Regions from separate parts of the Parabacteroides sp. AF18-52 genome, predicted to be linked through region 1. Evidence: riboswitches for the same ligand, from Rfam matches in the RefSeq annotation. Region 1 holds a riboswitch; each other region holds the start of a gene.
What was found. A riboswitch is a leader RNA that binds a small molecule or an ion and turns the genes downstream of it on or off. The one in region 1 is predicted to bind cobalamin.

Region 1 (8,223 bases):
CCGTAAACGTTCCATCCCTGTATTTGTCGTCAAACGTCCGGTACTTCCCGAAACATTTTATATCGTTTACGGAGAGGACGGATTACGCAAACAAATAGAACGGTTATTACCGGAATTTTTTCCTTTACATCATGGCTACACGACCGGAGCCTGTGCCACAGCCGCTGCCAAAGCAGCACTGATTGCACTGCTCAATAAGGAGAAACAAACCCAATCCTCCATCACTTTACCTTCGGGCGAGATGATTACTTTACCTGTTGCAGATACCGTATGGGACGGTGACAGTGCCACTTGTTCGGTCATTAAAGATGCAGGAGACGATCCGGATGTAACGAATGGCTCTAAGATCGTTGCAAGAGTTGCTTTTTCGGAAGAACCGTCTGTTGTTCCTATCCGTTTTATCGCGGGTCCGGGAGTCGGGACAGTTACATTGCCCGGATTAGGCCTTGAAATCGGTGGCCCGGCAATCAACGCGACACCCCGGAAGATGATAACGGAAGAGTTGACTGCTGTCCTGAAAGAGCACAAGGAATCCATTTCCAATCATAACAATCCGGCAGAAACAGGAACATGCGCACTGACGGTCACTATCTCCGTCCCCGGAGGTGAAGAGTTAGCAGCCAAGACATTTAACCCGAAGCTGGGAATTGTCGGCGGTATCTCCATTATCGGAACATCCGGCATTGTACGTCCGTTCTCTACCGATGCCTTTATCGCATCTATCCGTAAAGAGTCAGAGGTCGCCAAAGCAATCGGTTGTACCACATTAGTCATAAACTCAGGTGCCAAAAGCGAACGCTACCTGAAAACGCGATATCCCGAACTTCCCCCGCAGGCATTTGTCCATTACGGAAATTTCATCGGTGAGACCTTAAAGATCGCCTCCACACTAAACTTTCCTCAGGTAGTCATGGGAATCATGATCGGAAAAGCAGTCAAACTTGCTGAAGGATTCCTCGACACGCACAGCAAGAAGGTTGTTATGAACAAAACCTTCCTGAAAGAAACTGCCAGCGAGGCCGGTTGCCCGGACACCTCCATCCAACAGATCGAAACGATCACGCTGGCACGTGAACTCTGGCAGTTATTCCCTCCGGAAGAACAAACACGCTTCTTCTCTCTTTTATTAAAAAAATGTTACGATCATTGCACCCCACTTCTCCCTCAAGGGAAGTTACTGATACTCCTGATCACAGAAGAAGGAGAGATTTGGAAATAGGATACATTTCCTTATTCCAACGAGATCTCCTTGCTCTGAATATAGGAAACATTCAGCTGACCTCCGGCATTTCCGTTACTCTCCTGCAAAGGATGAGTTTTTGCACGGCTGAGCGACAAGGTTCCTTTAGCGGGCAAAGAAGAATTACTGAAACTAATATTGATGGATTTACTGCCTTCGGTACGGTTAAATACGCTGTATGATCCTCCACTGTAAGTTACATGTACCTCTACCAGTTCATTCTCCCCTACCGGATCACCTTCCCAGGTAAGCGTAGTCGTACCTGATGTTTTGGCAGAAGTAAAAGATTCGGGAATAGCGATCGGTTTCACATCGTTTATGGAAGCCACATTCGTATAGACACTATCTTTCGCACGTGTAAAGACAAAAGTCATATCATCCAATCCGGAGAATGAATCAGTATAAAAATAAGTACCCACATTATCGAAGTCAGGTGTCTCACCATTGATTGTAATGGAAGCCGGACCATTCAGCCTGATATTGATCCCGGCACTATCCAACTTATTGAAATTGGCTCCGACACGCGTCGTATTATTAGTGACGTCGTAAGCGACACCCAGATTCTGATAGAAGGGAACATCCGCATCGATATCGGGAGCGTCATCGTTATCGCAGGAAGTAAATGCCCATGCAGAGGCCAGAAAGGCAAACAAGAAATACTTTTTCATGACGTTTAATGTTTTAAATTACCTCTATATAACAAACGAAATGAAAAAAGTTTATCCTGTTAACATATTTCAGTTGACAGTTGACAAGTGACAGTTGACAAATTACAGAGATAACAATAACTCCTCGATGGAAGCAACCTCTTTCCTTTGTCTGCCTGAAAAACAAAGAGTGATGGTAGATGTCGCAGTATCACCGGTATCGATCCAATTTTCCGATTCTATTTCAGAGTCGGCATAGATGCCGTTCCGTAAAAGAGCCTTACGTACCATCGCATATTTCTGGCCGCCACCGACAAGGCGGATCTTCTTATCATATTGATTGTCGATGCGGAACAGTCCGGTCTCCATATCGAAGATAATCCCTTTACGAGCAAAGAAACCGCTCAGATAACCGCTCAATGCCAGGTCTTCAGGCGTACCGGTACTGATCCCTTTCTCCCTATCCATCAGCCAAATTTTATCGGCTATCTGAAGGGCCAGTTCGAGATCGTGAGTGGAAAGGAAAATCGTTTTATTGGTGGAACGGGTAAGACTATGCAACAGTTGCATGATCTCGACTTTGCTGGGAAAATCGAGAAAAGCCGTCGGTTCATCGAGAAAGATAACAGGTGTTTCCTGCGCCAGCGCTTTGGCGATCATGACCTTCTGCCGCTCGCCATCGGAAAGGGTGTGCACCATGCGTGAAGCAAGGTTTTCGATACGGACCAAGGAGATAGATTCTTCTACGATCTGCTTGTCTTCTTTCCCCAGCCGTCCCCAAAAACCGGTGTACGGACTGCGCCCCATCCCGATCAGTTCCCGGACAGTCATGTTACGTATCTCACACTTATCTGTCAGCACCACTCCCACTATTGTGCTAAGCTCCTTGTCACTATAGTCCTGTATATCGCGGGACAGTAGTGCTATTTCGCCGGATATACGAGGCTGGAAAGCGGACAAGGTACGTAATAAAGTAGACTTCCCGACGCCGTTGGCTCCCAATAGGCAGGTTAATTCACCACTATATATTGTTGTCGTTATATGGCTAGCTACCAGCTTTGTATCATTCTTGGAATGATAGCCGATAGAGAGATCGTTTATCTGAATAGTTGCCTCTTTCATACTCATTCGTTCAGTTCGTTTTTACGTCTGCGGAATAATACGGAAGCAACGACCGGGGCACCGACCAATGCGGTTACCGAGTTGACCGGCAAAGCTCCCTCGAATCCCGGCATACGTGCAATCAGGTTACAAGCCAATGCCAGGGCTGCCCCCACAAATAAGACACCGGGCATCAGTATGCGATGATCGGATGTCTGGAAAATGGCACGGCAAAGATGAGGAACAGCAAGTCCCAGGAAGACGATCGGACCACAATAAGCGGTCACGATAGCAGTCAATACACCGGCAGAGGTGATAACGAGCAAGCGTGCCCGTTTGATATTCAGTCCCAGGTTACGGGCATACCCGTCGCCGAGAAGCATCAGGTTCAATGTCTTTATCAATAGAAACGAAAGAGGGATCAGGATAGCCATAATCGCCACGAAAAGCATCATCTGATTACCGGAGACACGTGAGAAACTTCCCAGCCCCCAGATTACATAAGCACGGATATCTTCTTCCACACTAAAGAATTTCAATACACCGATCACGGCATTTGCCACATAGCCGATCATCACTCCGATAATCAAGAGCGTCACATTCCCTTTTACCTTCTGCGAGACATAAACAATCAGTGCCATGACAGATAAGGAACCGACTATGGCCGCAATGGATAAAGCAATCTCCCCCATAAAGCCTAGCTTACTCAACGCCACACCACCCAGGCTTCCGCTCAGTAAGACAACGAAAGCGACTCCCATACTTGCACCGGAGCTGATACCCAACACAGAAGGTCCAGCCAATGGGTTACGGAATACGGTTTGCATCTGAAGTCCGCTGATCGCTAATCCGGCTCCGGCTACTAATGCCGTCAAGGCCTGCGGAAAGCGTGACTTCCAGATAATATTCTGCCAGGTGACCGGTTCATCTCCATTGCCGCAGATGATATTCCAAACCGAATGGAAAGGAATCGAAACAGAGCCCAACACCAAATTCAAAAACAGCAACACGACGATCGAGGCAAGGATCAAAAGCATCAGGATAGTGTTAGAATACTTCATCGTCCCTATTTATTTAAGTAAATCATAATAGACAGGCGTATGGTCCGGCAGTAGATTCGGGTGGAAGATATGCAATAAATCGCCCAATACAACTTCCGGCTCGGTCGGCATGCTTTCGTAAAAAGGTTTCTCCCGCATATTACAGTAGATCACTCCTTTTTCTTTGAAAGCACGGAAGTCTGCATAACGGGGATCCTGATCTTTCAGTGATTTATAAGTATATATTCCCGGATAGCTGTTTACGATACGCCAGTAATCGGCTTCATCCGCCTGGTTATAAACCGTCTCGAAGTCGAGCGTCACACCGCCGGAACGATCGTCGTCTTTCAAAAAGTAATCAGCACCGGCATCTTTGAAAAGTTGTGCAAGGAAGCTCTTTCCTCCTACTGCATACCAGTTGCCACCATGTATTTCGCCACTGAACACGATAGGACGTTTCTGCACTTTACCTTCGGCAGTCAGTTCTTTCAGTTCGTTGTAACGGTTCTCTATAGCAGAGAATTTCTCATTGGCTTCCTGCTCTATCCCGAGTAACAGGCCGACAAACTTAATCCATTCAGCCTGTCCCAGCGGCGTCATTTCTTTATATCCCAGATGAGGAATCAGAGGGATACCGATATCTTTCATCGTCTCGTATCCGCCACGCTTAAAAGGAGAGATCAGGATCAGGTCGGGATTGATACTCATAATTACCTCATTATCGAAATTACCTTCGATCCCGATCTTCGCCGTCTTTCCTTCCTTCAGCTGATTATTGATAGTCTTATTAAACAGATGGCGCGTACTCGTGATACCTACCACCTTATCCTCCGCTCCCAACTTAATGAAATTGGAGAGTTGCAGGGAGGTCATACAAATGGCACTACGCACAGGTGTTTCGATCACCGTATAATCGGCAGGAATACCTTCCGGCTTTGTCCCACGGGGAACCAGCGCATACAGGAAATGCGTGCTTTCTTCATTCTGAGGGTCATGTATATCCATCAGGACATAACCATCGGCATAGGTCAACTGAAAACCTTCGGCATATTTAGGTGTGATCTGAACCATCCTATCCGTCGTAATCGTTTGTTGCGACGATGCATTCTCTTTTTCCTGCTGATTTCCTTTCGATGCGCATGATGTAGCCATTAACGCTAACAGGCAGCCACCGACTAAATACTTATTCATATTCTATTTGTTTTTATCCGACACAAACCGTCCAAACCCACGAGGACAATCGTTATGCAAAAAATGGCAGGTCTTCTGACTTACTTCCATCCCGAATGCCTTCCCGATCGCAAAGACCAGTGGCAAAAGGTATTATCAGGATGTTTATAAAGCTTCACAGCAGCGTGGACTGTCCGGGATTCTCACCCGGTTCCCTTTTAATCTGTCTCCATGAACAGGAGTTTTACAGAACCGACTTCGAGCGCAAAAGTAATAAGAAGTTTGCAACTTTACACTATTTTCAGCACATTTGCATCCCAAATAAAAGAACAAGAATAAAATGACTTATCCGATCAGTTTTGTATCATTAGGTCCCGGCGAACCGGAACTTATCACGGTGAAAGGTCTCCGCCAACTCCAGACAGCAGATATCATCTACTGTCCCGCCACCCGCAACAGGCAAGGCGAAAGCATCTCGCGAGCCGCCGATATCGTACGCGCCCTGGAGATAAGCGAAACAGCCATCCGGTGTTTCATGCTTCCGATGAGTAAAGACCGCACGGAGGCCTGGAAAGCCTACGATGCCCTGTACAACGAAGCTGAAAGTAATTACGCAGAAGGAAAACAGATCGTTATCGTAGCCGAAGGCGACGCCGGTTTTTATTCCTCCATACAATATATATACGACAAATTTACAGCTGCGGGAATCGCTGTTCAGCGCATTGCCGGAATACCGGCCTTCATTGCTGCCGGAGCGCTGGCAGGCTTACATATCGTTAAGCAGGAAGAACAGATCGTCGTCATCCCCGGTACGCCTTCCGCCGACGAATTGAGTGAAAAGATAAACGCAGGATATGTAATCGTTATCATGAAACTTTCACAATGCGTGGAAGCCGTACACGAATGTATCCGCAAGCATCCGCAAACACAATTCCATTACTTTGAAAACGTGGGGACAGAAAAAGAATATTATACATCCGATAAAAAGATCATAGCAGACAAGATATACCCCTATTTCTCACTGATGATCATACAATAATCCCCTTCATATTCCGGAGGTAGAACGCTTCCGGAAATGAAAGGGATATGTACAGATACTATCTGCTCCGATTATTGTTTTGCAAAAACTATGCAGATTCTACGATGCCACGCAGGCGGTTTACATGATAACGAAGTGACTGAACAGACTCCCAGTTCTGATGCCCTGACTTGCATAACTCACGTGCACTTACCAATACACCCGAAATATGGCTGCTGATCTCTTCTATCTTCTTACTCGTCTCATTATAAAGAGATTCCACCTCTTCCGGCGAATAAATAGAAGCAGACTGTGCCAGCGATTCCAGTAATTCCATCTGATAGACTCCGGCCTTGGGGATCAAGTTGCGGACGGCATAGTGATGAAGATCCTGGATTTCCTTTTGCTTGGTCGTATCCCAACCGACACTACTCGTACTTACCGAAGGATTCATCTTTGAAAACATACGGATTCCCAGACAATCAACAATTGTTCTTATCCATGATCCTGTTTCTGCTTCTCTTGAGGCTACACCCGCCAAACTAAATCTCATTGTTACCATAATCAAATCTCCTTAATTACATAAACCGAAGTTTTTAAAACTGTTATATACTTTCTTTTTATCACTATAAACTTGCTGTTAGTTTCATTTTGATATTGTGACAGCGCAAAATTAGGCAAATTATCATACACCACAACCCTTTATCCATATTTTAAAATACTTTAAGACAAAACCTATCCAAATGCATTGATATTGCCAACTGAAGATTACAAATAAATCGAAAAACGCCCACTTTACTTACCAAACAGTCATCCCCATCCTTCTTTTAGTAACTTTTATCAATATAACACCAATAACATGGAGTTATCCGGCTTTAAAACCTTTCATACTATCATTTTGTTATTTAATTAAAAATAATATACTTTTGTTGCCTCTTAAACTTACATAAGCACATGAAATCGGATATAGAAATTGCAAGAGAAGTCTCCCTTCGTAAAATAAAGGAAGTAGCCACAGGTTTGGGTATTCCGCGCGAAGAAGTACAAAACTATGGTCGGTATATCGCCAAAGTGCCCCTTCACCTGATCGATGAAGAGAAAATCAAAGAACATAACCTGATCCTGGTAACAGCTATTACGCCAACCAAAGCAGGTATCGGTAAAACAACCGTATCTATCGGCCTGGCTCTGGGACTGAACAAGATCGGTAAGAAAGCAGTTGCCGCTTTACGTGAACCCTCGCTGGGGCCATGTTTCGGTATGAAAGGTGGAGCAGCCGGAGGCGGATACGCGCAGGTATTGCCGATGGAAAATATCAACTTGCATTTCACAGGCGACTTCCACGCCGTTACATCCGCTCACAATATGATTACAGCCCTGCTGGACAATTATATCTACCAGACACGCCATTCCTGCGAAGGTTTGAAAGAAATCAAATGGAAACGTGTACTCGACGTGAACGACCGCAGCCTGCGTAATATCGTATCCGGCCTGGGTGGTTCGGCCAACGGTGTCCCGACCGAAACCGGATTCGACATCACACCGGCTTCCGAGATGATGGCTATCCTTTGCCTGGCAACCGACCTGGAAGACCTGAAACGCCGCATCGGTAATATCCTGCTGGGATATACGAACGACGACCAGCCGTTCACGGTCAACGACCTGGGTGTTGCCGGAGCGATCACTGTATTGCTGAAAGACGCTCTCCTACCCAATCTGGTACAGACAACCGAAAACACACCGGCATTCGTACACGGCGGCCCGTTCGCCAACATCGCTCACGGTTGCAACTCGATCATCGCCACGAAGATGGCACTTACATACGGCGACTATGTCATCACAGAAGCCGGATTCGGTGCCGACCTGGGAGCGGAAAAATTCTTCGATATCAAATGCCGCAAAGCCGGATTGAAACCGAAACTGACCGTTATCGTGGCTACCGCACAGAGTTTGAAACTGCACGGTGGTGTTCCTGAAGCACAGATTAAGGAACAAAACATCGAAGGT
Region 2 (8,223 bases), on a different contig from region 1:
ATCCAGGCATGTGTATATTTACGGGTATCGTACGTATTTGTACCGAATTTCTGCTCCTGGATAACATTGATCTTATTATTCGACAGTGTATATTTGGAAAAACGATCACCCGATACAGGAACCTGATAATAGTATTTCCCTTTGACAATAGTTTCCAAAGACATAACACTATGAACTTCTGTTCCATCTCCTTCAAAGCTGATCATCTGAGAGCCAGCCTTCAAAGAATCGATGCTCTTGACAAGAGTCTGTACGTCACGTCCCATACCACCGTGTTTATCCAGAGCAATCCAGATATCGAAGTGATAGGTTTGCGCTTCAGGAGTAGGCTCCGGTTCCGGAGTTGGATCATCGTCGTCAGAACAAGCACTAAAAGACAAGGTAAACAATGTCGTTAATAATGCCCAAAATAGTAATTGAAACTTTTTCATTTGATAATTTTTAAATTATTAATTAATGAATAATCTGAATTTAGCGAAGAATGCACGACCGGGTTTCTGGAGTTTGTAATTGTCATAGACCGTAGCATCAAACAGATTACTACATTCCAATGACACATTATAGCGTCTTTTCATCCATGAATAGGTCACATTAAGATTCGATACATTCTGAGTCGGGATACGCGACTTGCTTTCAAGAGCTCCGTATGCTTCCCATGATAAGTAAAACCAATGTATCCATTGCCAGGAATATCCGATGCGAAGGTTATCTTCCTTCTGCGCCAGATTGTGAAATGTATAGCTCACATCAGCATTGCTATACACCCAGGGACGATTAGGCACACGGTTATTATAAGTAGCCGAAGGCTTACCGTCGGTTTTATATTTCTTCTGGTCGCGTGCTTCGTTATAACTACAGTTGACCATTATCTGAAAGCTGTTTTTCCAGTTGTAGCGCATTTCCCCTTCAATACCTTTCACATGTACAGCCGGAATATTCTCGTATTGCATCATACCTTCTTTTTCCGATACGGTTGCCTGAATATAATCGTCGACAAAGCGGAGAAATCCGTTGACCTCATAATAGAAAGAATGACCGTAAGCAGGATACCAGTTACCAAAAAGGCCCAGGTTTATATTATCGCTGCTTTCGGGATGAAGGGCGAGATTGGGATAGATAGTCGTTCCGTTTCCGAGCAGCTCACGCGACAAAGGAAGACGCACACTATGTTCATAAGAAACCTTTCCTGCCAGTGCATCCCAAAATGTATAACGCAGCCCCAAACCGCCTCCCCAATAACTGTTGGAAGAATGTCCTTTGGCATCCTCCGAACCGGTTATCCAGGCAAGATCGTTTTGTTCGATAGAGGTTGCATTTATATAGTCTTTAATAAAAACAGTACTCTCCCATCTTCCGTCGAAAAAAGACTGATTGTAAGTCAATCCGAGAATATGCTTGGTCAGTACATCGTTGGTCGGTTCAAAAGTTTCGTCGACATCATCACGGCGTTTATTTCCGGTACGGTTAAGCAGATAGTTCAGACTGACAGAATGATGCCGGTTGATCGCATAATCGACACCTCCGCGGAAAATAGTCATTGGACGGTTGTAATGACGCATGGAACGTCCACGGCCATTAAGCTCATTTCGGGATGAGGGAGTAAAATCACCGTTCCAGTCATAGATACGATAAGCAGTATCGACGGTAAGCGACGCGTCCCAGGTATGGGAAAACGATGCGCTCGTATTGATTTTCTCAAACCGTTTTTGATAACGGGCTGATACATTCCAGGCATCGGAATGACGCTCTGCATTACCGATCACCTTTGTCTGGATAGACCCTGTCTGTATTTCTTTATCTATTTTGGAATAAGATCCGGAAACAAAGAAAGCATCTGCCCACGCTTTATCGACAAAGCCTGCTTCCAATTGTCCTAACAAGGAAAAATAATCGTCATGGAACCGTTTACGGTTGACTTCAATATATTTACGGCTATCTTCATCCCATACCTCGACACCTTTCATCTTATAATCATTCTTAGAATAATTGACACCGACGGTCGGCTTGATGATCAATCCGGTCTTCGGTTCTACGAATTGGGCATTCAGGTCAGCTCTATGAGTATGGAAAGAACCTATACCATAAGAAGCATCCAGATAATTCTTTTTTTCCTGACTGGTAATAATATTAATGGCGCCCCCCAGAGCATCCGAACCCAGGCTGGCAGGAACTACCCCTTTATATATTTCCACCCTGTCAATGATATTGACAGGAAGATTTGCCAGCGAGACACCGCTTCCTTTTGTATCCAGAGGCATCCCATCGATAAAGTAACGGACGGAATTGCCTGATAACCCATTAATAGAAAGATCGAAGTCGGAACCGACTCCACCTTCCTCCCTGATCTTTATACCGGTTGTCCGGTTCACGATCTCATTGAGGTTCTTCAAGGAGTTGATCTGCGGCTTTATATCGAGGGCATTTACTGAAAAAGCACTTTCTTTGATCTTCTGGGTTTTCGATTTGCCATATACCTCCACCGAATTCAGAGTAACGGAGTTTTCCTCCATTGTGAAATTCACTGTTTTATTCTTACGGATATCTATCTGGGTCTTTATCGTATTATACCCTAATGAAGTGACAATAACAGTATGTCTTCCCGGAGTTACAGTCAAGGAATAATATCCCCGATCGTTTGTATAAGTACCGACCGTCGTATTCTCCAGGGCAACTGTCACCGAAGAAAGCGGAATACCCTCCTGGTCTTTGACTTCACCGGAAAGAGTCACTTTATTCTGCGCCGACAGATTGGCAGAAAACAAGTAAATAAATAGAAAAAGGACATGTATGAAACCTCTCATTTCATCAAGTTTGTTAACCGTTATTATACTGTATGCTCCCGATGAAATAAAATAGAACACATGAACAGACAAAGCCCCAATAATATAGTGAAAAGCTCTAACTCATATGTTTTCAGCCCTATTTCCCGAAAGCCTTCAACTATTATTCTGGCAGGTCTTCTGACTTACTCCATCTTTGAACGTCCTTCCCATTCATTGCGAACAGTGGATTGAGTCGTGTTCAAAGACTTTGGCGGAGCTTACAGCAGCGGGTCTGTTCAGGATTTTCACCTGATTCCCTTTTCATCACTCTTCCGTAGAAATGGAATCGTGACACCAAAATTCGGGTACAAAGGTAAAGATTATTTTTAAACGGAAAGCTATTTTTTATAAATGATCGCTGATTTGTACGAATGGAACAAACTATTCTTTACTTTTGTCTGCAGAAACAATTACATAGCAAACATTTAATAACATGAGCAATTCATTTAAGCCGGCAACTTTGTGTGTACAAGGTGGTTGGCAACCGAAAAAGGGAGAACCGCGTGTACTCCCAATCTATCAAAGTACTACCTTCAAGTATGAAACCAGCGAACAGATGGCGAAATTATTCGACCTGGAAGAGAGCGGCTATTTCTATACCCGCCTACAAAACCCGACCAACGATGCTGTTGCCAGTAAGATAGCAGCTTTGGAAGGTGGTGTTGCAGCCATGTTGACTTCATCCGGACAGGCAGCTAACTTCTTTGCCTGTTTCAATATCTGCGAAGCCGGCGATCATATCGTAAGTGCTACCGGTATTTATGGAGGTACATACAATTTATTGTCCGTCACATTAAAGAAACTGGGTATCGAATGTACTTTCATCGACCAGGATGCCAGTGAAGAAGAGATCAGCAAGGCATTCCGTCCGAATACAAAGTTATTGTTCGGCGAAACGATTTCCAATCCGGGAGTAATGGTACTGAATATCGAAAAGTTCGCTCATATCGCCCATAAACATGGGGTACCATTGATCGTCGATAATACGTTTGCCACACCGATCAACTGCCGTCCGTTCGAATGGGGAGCAGATATCGTAACCCATTCTACAACTAAATATATGGATGGACATGCAACTGCTGTTGGAGGCTGTATCGTCGATAGCGGTAACTTCGATTGGGAAGCACATGCCGACAAATATCCGGGCCTTTGCCAGCCGGACGAGTCTTATCACGGATTGACTTATACAAAGACATTCGGCAAGATGGCGTATATCACCAAAGCGACCAGCCAGTTGATGCGTGACCTGGGATCTATCCAGTCTCCACAGAATGCATTCTTACTGAACTTAGGTTTGGAGACTTTACATCTGCGCATGCCACAGCATTGTAAAAATGCGTTGGCTGTTGCTAAATGGCTTCAGAATTGCGACAAAGTAGCCTGGGTGAACTATCCGGATCTGGAAGGTAATAAGTATTATGAGTTGACAAAGAAATATCTGCCGAACGGTTCATGCGGTGTGCTGTCATTCGGATTGAAAGGCGGACGCGATGTTTCCATTAAGTTTATGGATAGCCTGAAACTGGCTGCTATCGTTACCCACGTAGCAGATGCCCGTACTTGTGTACTTCACCCGGCAAGCCATACGCACCGTCAATTGACAGACGAACAGTTGAAGGAAGCTGGTATTGCTCCTGACCTGATCCGTTTCTCTGTCGGCATCGAAAGTGCAGACGATATCATTGCAGATATCGAGCAGGCATTGAATCAGTAAAAGCGCCCAAGTAAAACAAAGAATCGTTTTGTATAGAAGACGATTCTTTGTTAAAATCGTCTTCTATACAAAACGATTTCTTATCTTTGTAACATCTCACCCCTATTATGGTCGCTATACATCTATATAAACAATATGGCGACAAAGTTTATTTCTACAACCAGAATATAGAGGTTGATTTCATTATTCCGGAAATAGAGACAGCCTATCAGGTAAGTTACTCCCTGCAAGATGAAGCCACTTATCAACAGGAAGTAGAAGGTCTGATCAAATTAAACAATGTTTATCCTTTAAAGAGGATGTATATTATAACCAAAGACGAAGAGAGAACTATTACACATGAAAATGGCACTACCATACATGTGATTCCTATCTGGAAATGGCTATTGCTGCCATAAACAGACTTGGTTCAGGTCGAAATCCTATTAAACATAATGAACTCCGTTTCCGGGAGCTATTCAAAAACAAAACCCCGATGGTAACAAATACCGCCGGGGTTGTTTTTTATCCATTTTCTCTCTTCGCAGGGATATTCACGGATGAACTTTATTTTATTTTTATTACTAAAATTACGCTTCCAATCTGTTCACCTTCACAGGCTACTCACCCTTCCCCAAAAGGGGAAGAGCAGAGAAGCTTTTTCTATTTAATTATTCTTTATTCTTATTTTACGATTGCTTTAACAGCAGCTTCACCTTCAACAGCTACAACTACGATACCTGCAGGAGCAGAGATTGTTGCTTCGTTAGAAGAAAGAACTGCGTTAGCAACTGTCTGACCAAGAACGTTGCTGATAGTAACAGTCTTACCTGCAGCACCCTTGATAGTGATGTCACCCTTACCTGCGATAACAGTTACGTCGCTAGTTGTGATATCTTTAGTATCTGTAGCCATTTCGTCGTTTTCGATGTTTTCAACATTGAAAATCAGAGCACCGTCACCACCAGTCTTAGCATTGTTGAATTCAGATTTTTCATCTGTCAATACGATGCAACCATTCTGCATTTTGATCCATGCTGCTTTTTCAGGAGCGATAGATATACCATCATGGCTGTTAGATTCGATCAAGAATGAGTTTCCAGCACCTTCTTCTGTAACATTAGCAGCACCATCAGGATTTGTATAACGGAATGACCAAGTATAATTCTTATGATTATCACCCTTCAGATTATTGATGTATTTGCCATCAATCTTAGCAGCCTTGTATGCTTTGATAATGTCATCAACATTCAAGTCTTCAGGTTTCATATTTTCGTAACCATTTACCAAAACAATCAAACTATCACCAGTCTTAATAGCTTTTACGAAACCAACGCGAGTGTAACCTGCTTTAACATCAGTATAAGGTTTATCCTGACCAACTGTTGCTACAGAATCAGCAAAGCTTACCAAATATTTACCATATACGAATCCAGCTTTTCCCGGTTTAGCGTGAACGCAACCCCATTCATCTGTTGGTTTACCCTGAGCGTCTTTATGACCACCCGGTTCGTTACAAGGAGTACCCTTGTCAGCAGCCTGATCATTACGAGATACAGAAATCAAATACTGCGGTTTGATATAACCCAGACCACGTGTTACCCAAGCAGTGTCAATACGGAATGACAAACCAGCTTTAGCTTTGTCTGCAGTCCAGATACCTAGGTAGTTAACACCTTCATTCTGCAATTCTTTGTTAGTTTCATCCATCAAATATTCGTGACGAATATTTTCGTAGAATCTCAAGCTATCAGCAGCATCAACAGCGCTTTCGTCTAATGCTACATTGTTGAAACGACGATACAGAGGAGCGTCATCGATTTCTACAGAGAATGCAGAAGTACGAGTTTCTGTCATATTCTGAGCTTTCAGATATACGTTGTTATCATCAACACCTACTTTGCGTAATGAATCCGGAGCAACGTTGTCATAAGAAGCTGTATCGATCAAAGCGAAGTAGTGAACACCTGATTTGTCGTTATTTTCTTTCATATAGAATACAGCAACTTTATCTTTTCCATTAGAAACTGCATATCTGTTTTCAACATCTGATACGATATATTTATCAGAAGATTTCAGCTTCAATGTGTAAGCTTTTCTTACCAATTGTTTCAAACCAGAAACATTAGCAGTTGTATAACCATAATTTACACCATTTTCGCTCATGCCTTTCAGAATGAAAGAAGACTTAGCACCTACATATAAAACTGAATCTTTTTCATTATCAGAAATACCCATGTATTTATCACTTGCAAATTCATGCAAATATCTCAGCTTATAAGTAGTAACGATCATAGAATCCTTGTCTAAGAATCTGTAACCTACATACGGATTAGCTTTTACATTTGCAGGGTCTTTTACGAAATCAGAAGGAACGACTGTAATGTCACCTGCCAATGTAGATGCACCTTCTACATATAACTGGATAGTAGGATAAGAAATCTTTGCAAATTCACGGTTTGTAATCGTGATAGGAGAAGTTTCTTTCAATTCGTTAGTTGTATATCTCTTTTCTACAACCCACTGGTAAGCAGGCATATGCCAAGGATCCATATTTTTATCAAGAGTTACCCATTGAGCAACGCTATCACCATACAAAGGAACTGCTAAATATTTACCTTCTGCATTTTTAATTACATACAAATCATTGTCTAATGAAGTGTTGTTAGCAGAAGGAACACAACCTTTGTAACCAAAGTTAATATCAGATTCTTTCTTATTTGCAATAGTGATAATACGAACTTTACCTTTTATCAAGTCCTGAACCGTTACAAAGTTATTCTTCAAATCATTCAAATTTGTTAAATCTGCTGTAGTTGGACTACCAGCTGCAACAGCTTCGCTCCAATATGTCTGATCATCAGTCTTACTATAAACAGATTTAACCTGAATAATCATACTATCAATTGAAGGGAAATAAGTAAAGGCAAATTTATATTGATCTTTCAAATCAGAAGCAGCAATTGCTGTAGTTGTAGTTGTAGCCCAATTAAATGCTAAGAATTTGCTACCATTATTATTCGTATATGCAGTGTCGACATGCAAATATTTAGCATTAGTTGCAGCATTCTTTACATATACATAGTTTGCTTCTGCATCTTCTGCAAAGAATTTAGCATTTGTGAATGGATTAGGAACAGGAAGTTTTTCTCCCATTTCATCCGGAGTGAAAGTCAACTTAACACCTGTTGTTTCATTATCCAATGTACCCAGGATTGTATTGATTTCTTTTGCACCAAGAACTACAGCATCAGCAGTTTGCAGTTCAAACTTAGCTAAATTAGTACCAGTTTGAGCATCAGCAGCTGCATCTTTTGCAGCATACTTTTTAACAACAACATCATTACCATCCAAAGCAAGACCAATAACAGAGTCAGCTTTAAAATAAGAATAAAGAGTTGCTGCATTCATTCCTTCTTTGTACTGAGAAGAGAAAGCCCAACCATGGATTTCACCACCAACTGTGATAGGATCAGAGTTTGTTTCTTTAGGCAAAGAAACTAAATCTGTTTGAGCATAAGCTACGTCCAAACGCAGACCTGTCAATTTGTTCACAAATTCAAAAATGGGAGCTTTACCAAGACCCTGCTCAACAACCTCTACACACCAAAGAGTACTTGCCAAATTAGCTGAAGTAATAGGTGTTGTTGAAGTAACAGTTAACTTACCATCTTTATCCATGGCAAGTACACCGGAAGCATCAGATTT
Region 3 (8,223 bases), on a different contig from region 1:
GTATTTTGTGTGATATATAAATCTGTACTTTGTTCCATTTCAAAATCTGTCGGTTTCTCTGAGTATACAGGGTTGACATAATTTATGGGGGTATACATATTACCCTTTACTTTTCTTCTATTGGTAAGCCGGCCGAATTCTACTCCTGCGATCGCTTTATGTTTGATAAAGCCTGTTGTGAAATTACCGCTAATTTCTTCAATCAGATTTAAATAATTGATTTTTGCATCCCAATGTGCTAGACGTCTAGTGATTGTACTATCTTTTTGAGGTGTCTTCATCTGAAAATACAGACGGTCTTCATGGGTGAAATATTGGCGGGCAGAACTTCTGAATGTCCAATCTTTATTAAAACGGTGCTTCAACTCATAGCCGAAACTGGTGTTGGTAAACTTTCCATAAGCCCATGGTTCACCTAAAAAAGTTTTGAACCCATGATCGATAATTTCATTGTTTATATGTAAAACTCCGGGATCATGTGTTCTCTTGTCCCTGAAAATGTCTGCATCAAGATTAAGAGTAGTCTTTCTTCCTAAATCAATGTCAATGGTTGGAGTGATGTCATATCGTTTACTATTTTGCGGTTTACGGAATTTATCTGCGTCTTCGTACATCGCATTCAGGCGATAGCGTATTGTTTTTTTCGTGTTTATTGGACCGGTTAAGTCGATGGCCGCCTGTTTATAATCATAACTGCCATATCTGATGGAAGCTCCATAGCGGGGAGTATATAAAGTCGGCTTGGTGATAAAATTAATTATACCACCAGGTTCTACGGCTCCATAAAGAACGGATGCAGGTCCTTTTAGTATTTCGATGCGTTCGATACTTGAGAGAGCATCATTTGAGAATTTGAGATAACGTACTCCATTTCTGAAATAATTGCGGGAGTTTGTCATAGAAAAGCCACGGGAAGAAAATACCTCGTTAATGTTACCGGCTTCACCAGAAGCTCCTCCTTTGACACCACCCAGATTTCGTACTACTTCTGTCATGGTGGTTGCCTGCTGGTCTTCAATTAATTTTCTTGTTACAATACCAACCGATCCCGGTATCTCCAGCACCGGAATTTCCATGCGGGTTGCAGAAAAGGCGATATCAGAATTGTAGCTTTGGGGTTTGGCTCCTGTAATATCTACCTCGGGAAGGCTTAATGATTTATATGACAGCTGAATATCCAATCTGTAATCCTGTTCGCCATCAGGAATGTCGCGGACAGCGGAAACGGTATTGTAACTGTTGGTTATCAATACATGATTTTTTGAGTCTTCTAAATTTATGGAGTAGTAGCCATTGTCATCTGTAATCGTTCTCAACTCCGACCCTTTGATGAAAATTACAATGTTTTCTAACGCCTTATTGCTTTCATCAACAATATAACCACTAACCATTCTGTTAGTTTGTGCAAAGGTACAAATGGGAATAAATAAAATAAACAGAAACAGCCATATTAAAAATGGAGTTCTGCAACGAGTAAATGATGTAACCATAATAATTATTATTAATATTGAAAAAATAACAAAAATTACAGCTAAACAATTGAAAATTTAGTACAAAAGATAAAAGAAAAATTAGAATTTTTCCATTGGTCATATCTTTCAGCTATATTCCACGTTAGCCTTAGAAAAAAGATTTTGGCAGGTCTTCTGACTTACTCCATCTTTGAACGTTCCTTCCCATTCATTGATGAACAGTGGATGTATTTGTTGTTCAAAGACTTTTGTGGAGAATACAGCAGCGGGTCTGCTCAGGATTCACACCTGATTCCCTTTTAATCATATTCATAGAGTCTATTTTATATGAACCAAAAATCGCAGCAAATATAAATATATTTTTTAGAATAAAAGTAATACCTGAATGCGCCTATCTTTCGGGGACAGAGTGGGGAAATTTTGTTTTCAACTATTCATTCCCTTTCCCCCATCTGAATCCGATACAATCAAGTAGATGGATACGTTCGTTACTGAGCTTGCCTTTTCTTTTCAAATAAGCCATTCTCATCCACCATGAATACAGAGACTCTTCCTGGGGATCTCCGGATTTCGCCTTAGGGTATCGTTTGTTGTTTGTTGTGAACTCACAAAAATGATGATATCTCTCGATCCATATCCTGTTGGTATTTTCCGGTGAGCGTCTGTTATTCTCCTGGCTATTGGTCCAGTCGAAACCTAAATTACTCAATTTTTTGATCTGTCCGGGAGAAAGCGTTACACTTGTATCCGTTCGGTTTTTATAGGCTCTCATTTTACTACACCACTTCGCCAGTCTCGACTCTTCCGGATCTCTGGTATGGGCAGGCCATTGACCGGTACGGGCATAATAATCCTTGACCAGGTTGAACGATTCTTTCCATGTTCTTCTTTTGTTGTTTGAACTCCAATGGAAACCGATATCATCCAACAGTTTGATATGTTCTTTATTTTGTTTGCTTTTGGGGGTGTTTTTTCTGGTAATCCGTTGTGACAGGCACCAGTTGACAAGTCTGATTTCTTCCGGTTCTGATGCATTGACGGAAGGCCATCGTTTTTCTTTTTCCACAAAGTCTTTCAACATCTCATAATTAGCCATCCACCGTTCTGTCTTTTTTTGAGCCTTATCCGCATCGATTCTATCAATTAATTGAATCTGCTTTTCTGTAAGTTTCTCCGAAGAATGGTTCCTGATAAATCTGCATCTGGTAATCCACTCACCTAGATGCCGCTCTTTTACATTTTGCGACGAAGGTGCAGGCCATCTGTTGTTTTTTTCGTAGAAAGCAATAACCGCATACTGCTTGGTACTTCTTTTCTTTCTTCTTCTTTTCATATACTAGCGACTCTATATCTCCTTTGTCTATTGTGTATTATATAACCGAATGTTTTTATTATCCTCAAAGATATTCAAATATTTGGTTTCTAATAATCTCCGTTTGATATAATGTTATTTTACCTCTGTTTTCTATATGTTTTATAGGAGATATTTACGTCTGTTTTCAAAATATCGGATTTCTGTAGATATAAATAATTGATAGAAAAAATCCCCCAACAGTAAGCTCACGAATGAAGAGATTACAGTTGGGGGATTAAATATCTCAGATAGGATTACTTAATTCTGTTCTTTCAGGATCACATCGTGTGCACCACCTTCTACGATACTCGTTGAAGATACCAGCGTGATCTTGGCATTTTTCTGTAAGGCGGGGATTGCGATAGCACCGCAACTACACATGGTAGCTTTGATCTTGCCTAATGTCAGGTTCAGATTGTCTTTCATTTTACCGGCATAAGGAACATAGCTGTCTACACCTTCTTCAAACTTCAGTGAGGCACTTCCTCCCATGTCGTAACGTTGCCAGTTTTGGGCACGGTTTGAACCTTCACCCCAATATTCTTTTACGAAGTTGTTTCCGATACGCAGTTTCTTTGTAGGAGATTCGTCGAAACGGGCAAAATAACGTCCCATCATCAGGAAGTCAGCTCCCATTGCCAATGCAAGTACCATGTGATAATCGTGCACCAAACCACCGTCGCTGCAAATAGGGACATAAATACCTGTCTGTTCTTTATATTCGTCGCGGGCCTGAGCTACATCGATCAAAGCGGTAGCTTGTCCGCGTCCGATTCCTTTTTGTTCGCGTGTAATACAGATGGAACCGCCACCGATCCCGACTTTGATAAAGTCAGCTCCGGCTTTTACCAGATATAAGAAACCATCTCTGTCCACCACGTTTCCGGCTCCGACTTTTACTTTGTCACCATATTCTTTCTTGATCCACTGTAATGTCTCGTATTGCCATTCCGAATAACCATCTGATGAGTCGATACATAATACATCTACACCGGCTTCAACCAGGGCAGGAACGCGTTCCGTATAGTCACGGGTATTGATACCGGCACCGACCAGTAATTTTTTGTCAGCTCCGGAAATTTCGTTCGGATTTTCGCGATGGCTGTCATAATCCTTACGGAATACAAAATAGGCCAGGTTCTGGTCCTTATCTATGATCGGAAGTGTATTCAGTTTATGATCCCAGATGATCTGGTTTGCTTCTTTCAGCGTGATGCCGACTTCTCCGACGATCAGTTTTGCGAAAGGTGTCATGAACTCTTTTACTTTTGTGGAAGGATCGTCTTTTTCGATGCGATAGTCGCGGCTGGTAACCAATCCCAGCAGTTTACCGTTAGGAGTTCCGTCATCAGTGATACCGATGGTGGAGTGTTCTGTTTTGTTGACCAGATCGATCACGTCAGCCAGCGTGTTTTCCGGTGTTAGGTTGGAGTCGCTGGTCACGAAACCAGCTTTAAATTTCTTTACTCTTCTAACCATTTCAGCCTGGCTCTCGATCGGCTGTGAACCGAAAATGAAAGAAAGACCACCGTTGCGGGCCAGTTCGATTGCCAGTTCCGGACCGGATACCGATTGCATGATTGCCGATACGAACGGGATATTTAATTCGATAGATGACTTATCGCCAACATTGTGTTTGACAAGCGAAGTTTTTAAAGAAACGTTTGTAGGCACACATTGTTTTGTAGTCAGACCGGGAATAAGAAGGTATTCTCCGAAGGTTCTAGATACATCGTTTAAGTAAACTGCCATATGATTATATATTTACTGGATGAATTTTTGTGCAAAAGTACTGAATTCTGTTCAGATATGTTTTATTTATGATCATTTTTCATATGAATAAAAAAGGCTGTTACCGGACAAAAGGCATTGCCGGAACTTTTTCAACGGCTGAAATGTTATATATATGAATTAAAGAGGAGGAATATTTATGAAAATGGTAGTAGATAAGGCGAACTCTCGCGGATATGCAAACCACGGATGGCTTAAAACATATCATACATTTAGTTTTGCCAATTATTACAACCCCAAAAGAGTACATTTCGGAAAGTTGCGTGTATTGAATGATGATACGGTAGCACCGCGTGAAGGTTTTGATACACACCCACATAAGAATATGGAAGTTATCTCTATTCCGTTGAATGGTTATTTGCGGCATGGCGATAGTATACAGAACAGCGAAACGATCACTCCGGGAGATATACAGGTGATGAGTGCCGGTACAGGCATTTTCCATAGCGAGTTTAATGATAGTGCCGAGCAGCAGCTTGAATTTCTGCAGATTTGGGTTTTCCCGCGTGAAGAGAATACCAAACCGAAGTACAACAATTATGATGTACGTCCTTTGTTGAAAAAGAATGAGTTATCTTTGATCCTTTCGCCTGACGGTGCAACTCCGGCTGCGATCAATCAGGATGCCTGGTTCTCGTTGGGAACACTGGATGCCGGACAGATCAAGGAGTATAAATTTCATAAGAAAGGAACAGGTGTTTATCTTTTCGTTATTGAAGGGGAAGTGGAGGTGAACAACACGACCTTATCCAAACGGGATGGTGCCGGTTTCTATGATACCGACAGTATAACGATAGAAGTTCTGAAGGATGCGAAAATCTTATTGATGGAAGTTCCGATGAATTGAATTTTAGATCTTTTGGTTAATATAAATATGAAGGAGGTATGTTTTGATGGCATACCTCCTTCTGTTTTTTAGTATTCTCTGTCAGACAGGAAATCGATCATTCGTAGAATTGCACGGCTGCAGGCCGGGCAGAAAGGAGCATAATCACGCATCATACAATGATCCATCGGGCGGTAAATACCTTTGGAAATATAACCGCCTCCTTCAAATACACCGGGTTTATCTTTGTGTGCAGCGTCCAGTGGTGTTGGAATAGGGGTATTGGCAGGTAAAAGATCTTTCCATTTACTGTCGAAGTCAACCAGTGTCGTTATATTGGGTTCCCAGGGTTCATATTTCAGATTATAGAAATCCTGGTAGGCAACTTCGGAAGAGAAATATTCGTCGGCCAGTCCGGCAAAACTATGTCCGAATTCATGGACAAAAACATGTTGTGTTTTTTCATTATCGGCAGTTCCCATAGCGTAGAAATTATACATGCCACCACCACCATATGTATCGGTGTTAACCAGCAGAAATATGGCATCGCAGGGTACATTCCATACTGCATCGCGGATCGATTTCATATCCGGTGTTGTCAGGTAACGGTCGACTCCAAAGGTGTAATATCCGGTATTTAAAGCCGTGTTCTTATATATGCCTTTACCTGAAATATCAGTCCCTTTATCTTCTGAGATTAGATTCACAGCCCATATATTGAAATCCTTACGTCGTGTAGTATAAGGAGGCGTCTGAAACAATGACTCCGTAAATTTCTTTGCATCGGCAACAAATTTATCCTGATCGTCTGCCGTATAACCTTCTGCAATGAAAACCAGATCGACTTTTTCATTCGGATTTCCTTCATATTGAATTTGAGTTACTTTATTTTCTTTTAGTTTTCCCCGGTCAATGAAAATACTGGTCGGGTCGATATCCATTTTTAACAGAGGGTGAAATTGCATATCCGCTTTGTCACGTGCTGTAATCTCAACAACGACTGTTGTCTTAGGATAGGGAACCGAGATACTGTTCGTCCACGATTGTGTTTCTGTTTTGGCCTGTTCGGTGGTACGCCATTCTTCAAAAAGCGTATTGAAACCGCGTGAGTAGATCAATTCATTGGTTGATTTATCATATATGTTGATGTAATATCCGCCATAATTGAATTTGTCGATCCGGTTTTTAACAGGACCTCCCCATACCGGTTCTTCCCGTAATTGCTGTATAGCTGCGGCCTGAAATTGGGTATTTCCGCTTAAAGCGAAATCAATTCGTAGGCTTTTGGTTGTGAAGTATTTGTCGAACTCGTTTTGTGCCAGGCAAGTAAGACTGCAAAAACAGGCAATTAGAAGCAGGGAAATTTGTGTTCTCATATTTTTGTGTTTTATCAGGTGTGATTTGTACGCACAAAGATACTATTTTTGTAGATTTGTCTTTCTAAATCTCAAGGATATGTTTACGGATATAAGAAGAAAGGATAGAATTCTTGAAAATGAATTAGCTTATCGGCTCCTGGAAAGTGGAGAATATGGATTTCTTGCTATGGAAGGAGTGAATGGCTATGGTTATGGTATACCAATCAGCTATGTGCTGAACGATGATAAGTGTATCTATTTTCATTGTGCCCCGGAAGGATATAAACTGGAATGTCTGAAACAAAACCCGAAAGTCAGTTTTAGTGTAGTTGGAGAAACCCGTGTTATTCCCGGACAGTTTACGACTGCTTATGAATCTGCTATTGCTTTCGGTACAATTCATATGGATCTGCCGGTAGAAGAGAGAATGCTTGCCCTGCGTCTGCTGGCAAAGAAATATTGCTCCGGATTTGAGGTTGTCGGAGAAAAATATATTGCCGGATCATTTAAGCGGACTAATGTCCTGCGTCTGGATATTGAGCATATTTCCGGAAAATGTAAACGCATCAAATAACAGGATGAATATAAATAATTAATCCCGGGAAGTTTTCCCGGGATTAACCCTCTCTTAGTTATGACGGGATCTCTTGTGCCATCTCACGGCATATCCCTTATCGCCTTTTTGCTATTGACTAATTATATCCCTATTTTTATAACATTACATGATTCTGTAACAAAGTTCGCTTATTCATTTTCCTTAGCCAAACTTATCCGATGGATAATATCTATGATGCGATAGACTACGTTTATGGTAATTGTTATTTTTCTCTGATAAAATATTTTTATGTTTAAATAGTCTTTGATTTATAAAGTTTGCTTTTCTTTGTAGATTGATTTAAATCTAAATAGCGATGGGAAATTCATTGGTCGAACAGCAGTTGATAACAAATTTCTTTAACTACTATCCTCAGGGCGGAGCTTTGTATGATGGTGATGGTTTGTTAATCGCTTTAAATAAGGCAATGTGTGAGAAGTTTGCTATAACAGATATTTCTGATTTTCTCCTGAGTAATTTATTTGAAACGACGTTTCTTTCAGATGTTCAAAAAACTTATCTACGGAATGGGAGTGTGGTCAGTCACAATTTGCCTCTCGGGTTTTCTATTATTCCCGGGTTCAATGAAGAAGGAGGAATTATAGGATATACATTGTTACTTACAGACCCGGCCTCCAAAGAATGGGATGTTATGTCGTATGACCAGAAAATGCGGGAACTGGCTGATATCTCCGAAAAGGTAGCCGAATCGATTCCGGATACGATACTGTTAGTGAATGAAGAACTTGTAGTAGAGCGGATCATCGCTTATGCGACAGAGACTTGTATCACTCCCGAAGCGATCAATCACCGTATAGATGATTTGC

Region 2: it holds a riboswitch for cobalamin, as region 1 does, so the genes downstream of both, DWX23_RS03885 (TonB-dependent receptor) here and DWX23_RS21935 (ABC transporter substrate-binding protein) in region 1, are expected to answer to the same signal.
Region 3: it holds a riboswitch for cobalamin, as region 1 does, so the genes downstream of both, DWX23_RS07430 (TonB-dependent siderophore receptor) here and DWX23_RS21935 (ABC transporter substrate-binding protein) in region 1, are expected to answer to the same signal.

What each region holds. Positions count from the first base shown of each region.
Region 1 is NZ_QUGR01000021.1:42,070-50,292, reverse strand. It holds gene cbiD (cobalt-precorrin-5B (C(1))-methyltransferase CbiD) at 1-1,219, shown strand, start outside; gene DWX23_RS21950 (hypothetical protein) at 1,231-1,908, opposite strand; gene DWX23_RS21945 (ABC transporter ATP-binding protein) at 2,011-3,009, opposite strand; gene DWX23_RS21940 (iron ABC transporter permease) at 3,012-4,049, opposite strand; gene DWX23_RS21935 (ABC transporter substrate-binding protein) at 4,059-5,219, opposite strand; cobalamin riboswitch at 5,267-5,470, opposite strand; gene cobI (precorrin-2 C(20)-methyltransferase) at 5,539-6,237, shown strand; gene DWX23_RS21925 (hypothetical protein) at 6,326-6,778, opposite strand; gene DWX23_RS21920 (formate--tetrahydrofolate ligase) at 7,171-8,223, shown strand, end outside.
Region 2 is NZ_QUGR01000002.1:22,005-30,227, forward strand. It holds gene DWX23_RS03880 (hypothetical protein) at 1-431, opposite strand, end outside; gene DWX23_RS03885 (TonB-dependent receptor) at 450-2,801, opposite strand; cobalamin riboswitch at 2,933-3,136, opposite strand; gene DWX23_RS03890 (O-acetylhomoserine aminocarboxypropyltransferase/cysteine synthase family protein) at 3,256-4,536, shown strand; gene DWX23_RS03895 (hypothetical protein) at 4,644-4,934, shown strand; gene DWX23_RS03900 (DUF6383 domain-containing protein) at 5,200-8,223, opposite strand, start outside.
Region 3 is NZ_QUGR01000003.1:143,153-151,375, forward strand. It holds gene DWX23_RS07430 (TonB-dependent siderophore receptor) at 1-1,490, opposite strand, end outside; cobalamin riboswitch at 1,619-1,824, opposite strand; gene DWX23_RS07435 (helicase associated domain-containing protein) at 1,903-2,805, opposite strand; gene DWX23_RS07440 (IMP dehydrogenase) at 3,085-4,578, opposite strand; gene DWX23_RS07445 (pirin family protein) at 4,757-5,464, shown strand; gene DWX23_RS07450 (M64 family metallopeptidase) at 5,533-6,819, opposite strand; gene DWX23_RS07455 (pyridoxamine 5'-phosphate oxidase family protein) at 6,899-7,375, shown strand; gene DWX23_RS07460 (PAS domain-containing sensor histidine kinase) at 7,713-8,223, shown strand, end outside.